Regions from separate parts of the Enterobacter dykesii genome, predicted to be linked through region 1. Evidence: predicted binding sites of a transcription regulator. Region 1 holds the regulator's gene; each other region holds the start of a gene.
What was found. The regulator Fur, encoded in region 1, represses iron uptake genes when iron is present. The targets are predictions, from matches to a motif close to ATAATAATGAGAACNACTATCAA.
Positions count from the first base shown of each region.

Region 1 (2,269 bases):
TAAGCGTGTCGAACTGAAGCTTAACGCCGACGCCGTCGATGCGCTGAACGAGCTGGCTGACGCGCGTAATATCAGCCGCAGCGAGCTCATTGAAGAGATGTTGCTCGTCCAGCTTGAGACGTTACGCAGCCAGGCATAAGTCTGAAAATCCCCTTTAACGCCCTTTTCATGTAGCACAGAGTGCAGTCCTGCGCGATAGCTGTTTCCGCAGGGTTGCCAGTTCTGCTATTATTGCCCTTATCCGTGGCCGAATTGCGCCACCATACTATTAAGTTTCAAGAGGTTATTTTACTCATGGCAATCATCGGCATTTTCTTTGGCAGTGATACCGGCAATACCGAAAATATCGCAAAAAACATTCAAAAACAGCTCGGTAAAGACGTTGCTGATGTGCATGACATCGCCAAGAGCAGCAAAGAAGATCTGGAAGGCTATGACATTCTGCTGCTGGGTATCCCAACCTGGTACTACGGTGAAGCCCAGTGCGACTGGGATGATTTCTTCCCGACGCTGGAAGAAGTGGACTTCAACGGTAAGCTGGTCGCGCTGTTCGGTTGTGGTGACCAGGAAGACTACGCCGAATACTTCTGTGACGCGCTGGGTACCATCCGCGATATCATTGAGCCGAACGGTGCAGTGATCGTAGGCCACTGGCCGACCGCCGGTTACCACTTTGAAGCGTCCAAAGGCCTGGCTGATGACGATCACTTCGTAGGTCTGGCCATTGACGAAGACCGTCAGCCAGAGCTCACAGCAGAGCGCGTTGAGAAATGGGTGAAGCAGATCCGTGAAGAACTGCACCTGGATGATATTCTGAACGCCTGATTTTATCGCGGCGCAACTGCGGTTGCGCCCATGCCCCAGGTCAAACCGATTAAATTAATCGCTACAATCTTTTAACTTTTTCGCCCAGACCTGTACAATGTCTCCCTGATAAAACGTGGTTTTCCATTGAGCAAGTTTGTTGGTGATACCACGTTTTTATAAGCATATTTTGCCTGAGACTTGCAGTTTTCATTTAGCCATGGCAGTTCTATAATGAGACGCATTATCCCGGGTGCATTTTCTGTCACTTCCCACAGAAGTGAATCGTTTAGCAACAGGACAGATTCCGCATGACTGACAACAATACCGCATTAAAGAAGGCTGGCCTGAAAGTTACGCTTCCTCGGTTAAAAATCCTTGAAGTGCTTCAGGGTCCAGACAATCACCATGTCAGTGCGGAAGACCTTTATAAACGTCTTATCGACATGGGTGAAGAGATTGGGCTGGCTACCGTCTATCGCGTGCTGAACCAGTTTGATGACGCGGGCATTGTTACCCGTCATAATTTCGAAGGCGGTAAATCCGTTTTCGAACTGACCCAGCAGCAGCACCACGATCACCTGATCTGCCTCGATTGCGGCAAGGTCATTGAATTCAGCGATGATTCCATCGAAGCGCGCCAGCGTGAAATCGCGGCGCGTCATGGCATCCGCCTGACGAACCACAGCCTGTACCTTTACGGTCACTGCGCTGAAGGCGACTGCCGCGAAGACGACCACGCGCACGACGCGAAATAATAAGATTCATACTCTGAGCCAGCCGCAAGGTTGGCTTTTTTTTGCCTGAAAAAAGCCCGGTAAGCGCAGCGCCACCGGGCATGATAACAGCGAATTAGTTACTGTTATTGCTTCGTATTTCTTTCCAAATCTGGTCGCAACGCTTCGCAACTTCCTGATCGTTACCGGTTTTACGCGCCTGGATACAGGCCTGGTAATCCATTACGCGGACGTTCTCCTGCGTCGCGAACTGCTCGTGCGCTTTCTCTTTCTTCAGCACGTTCAGCACGCTCTGACAGGCTTGAATTTTCTCCGGCGATCCTTCCGCAGTATTTATACAGGCGCTATAGGCCTCCTTCAGACGGGAGTCCTCTTTCGGCGCCTCACTCTGAGCACACGCCACCAGCCCTGATGCCAGCAACGCGACGATTACGATTTTTTTCATCATATGCAGTCTCCATACCGGCGGGACTCGGCCCGCCGGGGCGTTCATCAGAAGATGGTGAATGGGGCGATAACCATGAATTTCACGTCACGCTCATCCTGGAAGATGTTGCCGTAACCGCCTGCATAGCTCGGGATATCTGAGTGGTTGTCATACTGAGTGAAGTGCAGTTTGAACATTGTGCCTTTCGCGCGGCCATCCTGCAGGGTATAGATAGCATCGAGGCTGTACGCAGACTCTTTCAGGCGATAGTTGGGATCGTAGTATGCATCCGGCGTGGCCA
Region 1 is NZ_CP126604.1:1,226,314-1,228,582, reverse strand. It holds gene ybfE (LexA regulated protein) at 1-139, shown strand, start outside; gene fldA (flavodoxin FldA) at 295-825, shown strand; gene fur (ferric iron uptake transcriptional regulator) at 1,116-1,562, shown strand; gene chiQ (ChiQ/YbfN family lipoprotein) at 1,657-1,986, opposite strand; gene chiP (chitoporin ChiP) at 2,034-2,269, opposite strand, start outside.

Region 2 (2,269 bases), 1.9 Mb from region 1:
GTGTTGAACATGCACTGGATGCACTGCGCGAAGGCCGCGGTGTGATGGTGCTTGACGATGAAAACCGTGAAAACGAAGGCGACATGATTTTCGCCGCCGAAAACATGACCGTTGAACAGATGGCGCTGACCATCCGTCACGGCAGCGGCATCGTCTGCCTGTGTATTAATGAAGATCGTCGTAAGCAGCTCGATCTGCCGATGATGGTCGAAAACAACACCAGCGCCTTTGGTACCGGTTTTACCGTGACCATTGAAGCGGCGCATGGCGTGACCACCGGTGTGTCTGCGGCTGACCGTCTGACCACCGTACGTGCAGCGATTGCCGATGGTGCGAAGCCATCCGATCTGCACCGTCCTGGCCACGTCTTCCCACTACGTGCGCAGGCGGGCGGCGTGTTGACCCGCGGTGGTCACACCGAAGCGACGATCGACCTGGTGACGCTGGCTGGCTTCAAACCTGCTGGCGTGCTGTGCGAACTGACCAACGATGATGGCACCATGGCGCGCGCGCCGGAGTGCATCACCTTTGCCCGCCTGCACAACATGCCGGTGGTCACGATTGAAGATCTGGTTGAGTATCGCCAGGCGCACGAGCGCAAAGCCAGCTGAAAATAAAAACGCCGGGAAGTCCCGGCGTTTTTTTACCCGATTCCTGCGCTCTGCAGCAGAACCAGACTTAATCCCATCACTGACATTCCGCACAGCACGCCATAGCTGGGGTTGTTGTTTGGATCGATCTCCTTCGCCAGCGGCATCAGTTCATCCACCGAAAGTGCAACCATGATCCCTGCTACCGCTGCCATGATCGCCGCCATCACTACCGGAGAGACCAGGCTACCAAGAATCAGCCAGGCCAGCACGCCACCGAGGATTTCGGCCATCCCGGAAATACCCGCCCAGAAAACCGCGGTGCGTTTCGATCCCGTTGCGGCATACACGGGTCCGGCGACGGCCAGTCCTTCAGGAATATTGTGTAAGGCGACCGCCAGCGCGATGCCAAAGCCCATCTCCAGATTACTGCTGGCCGTCACGTAGGTAGCGACCCCTTCCGGGAAGTTGTGCAGGCTGATGCCAAGCGTTAACAGCACGGCGGTACGCTTGATATTGCGCGGCATAGGCGTCACGTTTTTCTGCATTAAATCCTGCGGATGCGCGTGCGGTAGCATCCGATCGAGGGCAAAGTATCCCAGCAGGCCAAAGACAAACATGCCGTAGCCCAGCAGCGGAGACATGCCTTCTGTGCCCAAGGCGGCAGGCAGCATCTCCATCAGAGAGATGAGCAGCATGATCCCGGCAGCAAAGCCCAGTGAAAAGGCCAGTACGCGGTTAGAGGGCTTTTGGCCGAGCACGCCGAGGATCGCACCGATGAAGGTCGCGGCGCCCGCCAGTATGGTCAGGATCAAGGGGACTGACATGCATTGCTCCTTTTGATAATCATTCTCATTAATATAAATGATCCATTTCTGGCAAAGCGAGGGTGAAAACCCGGCTTTACACATTCCTTACATTCAAATTTCCTGATGATGATCTTCACGCTTATCTGCGTTCATCTTTGCCGGATTGCGCGTAATGTAGCACCATTAAATTGACACCTTCTGTAAGGATATCACCATGACTTCTTCCCGTATGCCAGCCCTGTTTTTAGGCCACGGTAGCCCTATGAACGTTCTGGAAGACAACGTCTATACCCGCGCCTGGCGTCACCTGGGCGAGACGCTGCCGCGGCCGAAAGCGATCGTGGTGGTGTCTGCGCACTGGTTTACCCGTGGGACGGGCGTGACCGCCATGGAAGCGCCAAAAACCATTCATGATTTTGGCGGCTTCCCGCAGGCGCTGTACGACACGCATTATCCGGCCCCCGGCTCGCCTGAGCTGGCACAAAAGCTGCTGGAGCTGCTGGCGCCTGTCCCTGTAACGCTGGATAAAGAGGCCTGGGGCTTTGACCATGGCTCCTGGGGCGTGCTGATCAAAATGTATCCTGATGCGGATATCCCGATGGTGCAGCTGAGCATCGACAGCACCAAACCGGCGGCCTGGCATCTGGAGATGGGGCGTAAGCTCGCAACCCTGCGTGATGAAGGCATCATGCTGGTGGCAAGCGGCAACGTGGTGCACAACCTGCGTACCGCACGCTGGCACGGTGAGAACACGCCGTACCCGTGGGCAACCTCTTTTAACGACTACGTCAAAGCGAACCTGGCCTGGCAAGGTCCGGCTGAGGAGCATCCGCTGGTGAACTATCTGGATCATGATGGCGGTTCGCTCTC
Region 2 is NZ_CP126604.1:3,851,273-3,853,541, reverse strand. It holds gene ribB (3,4-dihydroxy-2-butanone-4-phosphate synthase) at 1-611, shown strand, start outside; gene zupT (zinc transporter ZupT) at 644-1,417, opposite strand; gene ygiD (4,5-DOPA dioxygenase extradiol) at 1,614-2,269, shown strand, end outside.
Region 2: the regulator Fur is predicted to act here: its motif matches at 1,430-1,452, upstream of zupT (zinc transporter ZupT).

Region 3 (2,269 bases), 630 kb from region 1:
TTTCGAGATGATGGTCGACCTGGTGTTTTTACCAATGTGGATCATCTTGGTGCCGGTATCGGCCTGCTGATGGCCGCTGGTCAGCGCCACCGAGTAAAACTCGCCGATGGAGTTATCCCCGCGCAGGATGCAGCTCGGGTATTTCCAGGTGATGGCAGAGCCGGTTTCAGACTGGGTCCACGACATCTTGCTGTTTTCACCTTCGCACAGCGCGCGCTTGGTGACGAAGTTCAGGATACCGCCGGTATTGCCGTCGCCGGGGAACCAGTTTTGCACCGTGGAGTATTTCACCTCGGCGTCTTTATGGATGATGACCTCCACCACCGCCGCGTGCAGCTGGTAGCTGTCGCGAACAGGGGCGGAGCACCCTTCGATGTAGCTGACGTAGCTGCCTTCATCCGCGACCAGAATCGTGCGTTCGAACTGGCCGGTTTTTTCGGCGTTGATACGGAAATACGTCGACAGCTCCATCGGACAGCGCACGCCTTTCGGCACATAGATAAAGGTGCCGTCAGAGGCTACCGCCGCGTTGAGCGCCGCAAAGAAGTTGTCGTTAGAGGGCACCACGGTCCCAATGTACTTTTTGACCAGTTCCGGATGATCGTGAATCGCTTCACCGAAGGAGCAGAAAATGATCCCCTGCTCCGCCAGCTTCTCGCGGTAGGTGGTCGCCACCGAGACGGAGTCGAAAATGGCGTCTACCGCCACCTCTTTCCCTTCGCGAACGGGCACGCCAAGCTGGTTAAAGGCTTCTTCCACCTCTTTGCTGAGGAAGCTGTTTTCAGCGCCAGTTTGCTGCACCGCGCCGGGCTGCGAGGCGCAGGTGTCGTCACAGCTGCCGCAGGAAGGCGCAGAGTAGTAGCTGTAATCCTGATAGTTCAGCTTGTCATAATGCGCTTTCAGCCAGTGCGGCTCTTCCATCTCCAGCCAGGCGCGGAAGGCGCTCAGGCGAAACTCCAGCATCCACTCGGGCTCGTTACGTTTGGCCGAGATCGCCCGCACGACATCTTCGTTAATGCCTTTCGCCAGCTCATCGGTCTGCAGCTGGGTGAAGAACCCCTCTTTATAGTTGAGGTGTCCACCGCCCCAGGTATTTACTTCACTCGTTGCTTCAGTATTACGAGACATAGCACCGCCTATACCCCAAAGCTTTCGCCACAGCCGCATTCGTTCTGGGCTTTCGGGTTATGAAATTTGAATAACTGGTTTAAGCCTTCGCGGACGTAGTCCACTTCGGTGCCGTCGATAAAGGGCATAGCCTGCAGCGCAACGTACAGCTTCGCGCCGTCAGTCTCGAACACCAGGTCATCTTTCTCGGGTTCGGTGACGGTGTCGAGCACGTAGCCGAAGCCCGCGCAACCGGTCTGTTTGACACCCAGGCGCACGCCGAGGATCTCGGGCTTTTTCGCCACCAGCTCGTGAATATGTGCCGCCGCCGCAGGCGTGAGCGTCAAGCCGCGCCAGGCGAAATCGGCAGGATTAAAGGTTTCTGAATGCAGTTCCATAGGTCCACCTCATCTGATAAGCCATCAGGGCATAACACCATGTTAGTGATAACGATTATCACTTCAACCCTCTGTCAGCAGGGGCATTCGGCTAAAGCGCCCTTTTTGCCTGGTTTTATTAAGCATAGACCCTGTGAGAGGATGCAGTCAGGATGGATGTATTTGTTCAATGCATTGATTAATAATGCATTTTGTGGCGGCATTCATAACGAAGAGGAGAAAAGTAAAATATGCATCGGAAATGCCTATTTTTGAGATAGATTTTCTTCAGAAAATGACAAAAACAAAAAAGGCCCTCAAGGCCTCTTACGATCAGTGATGAAATGAGACAGCAAATCCCTGTTCACGCCAGTGGTCGAGCTGTTCCTGCTGGCGAGGCGTTGGTGATTTCCCCGTCCAGACGAAGATTTTTTGCCCGGGAAACAGTTCAGGACGCGGCGAATCGATGGGTTCCGCCAGGACGTCAATGTGCCAGCCCTTCTGCGCCAGGCGCGCAGCCTCCAGCCACAGGTGGGTGCGGTCATCACATTCCCAGCCAATCAGCAGCGCGTCTTTACCGGTTTTTTTGCGGGACTCCGCCAGGCTTGCAATCGCAAATTCAATCAGAACGCCGTCAAACAGGCTCGCCATGTGACGCACGGTGTTTTGATCCTGATTCATGCGCTGACGGACGGGAGAAATAATATTGTCAATCAGCGCATCTATCGCGTGATCGCGGCGGAATTCGCCCATTTTGGCGCGCAGCTTTGCCGGGCTGGCGTAAC
Region 3 is NZ_CP126604.1:1,853,963-1,856,231, reverse strand. It holds gene sufB (Fe-S cluster assembly protein SufB) at 1-1,128, opposite strand, end outside; gene sufA (Fe-S cluster assembly scaffold SufA) at 1,137-1,505, opposite strand; gene F0320_RS08850 (MerR family transcriptional regulator) at 1,818-2,269, opposite strand, start outside.
Region 3: the regulator Fur is predicted to act here: its motif matches at 1,545-1,567, upstream of sufA (Fe-S cluster assembly scaffold SufA).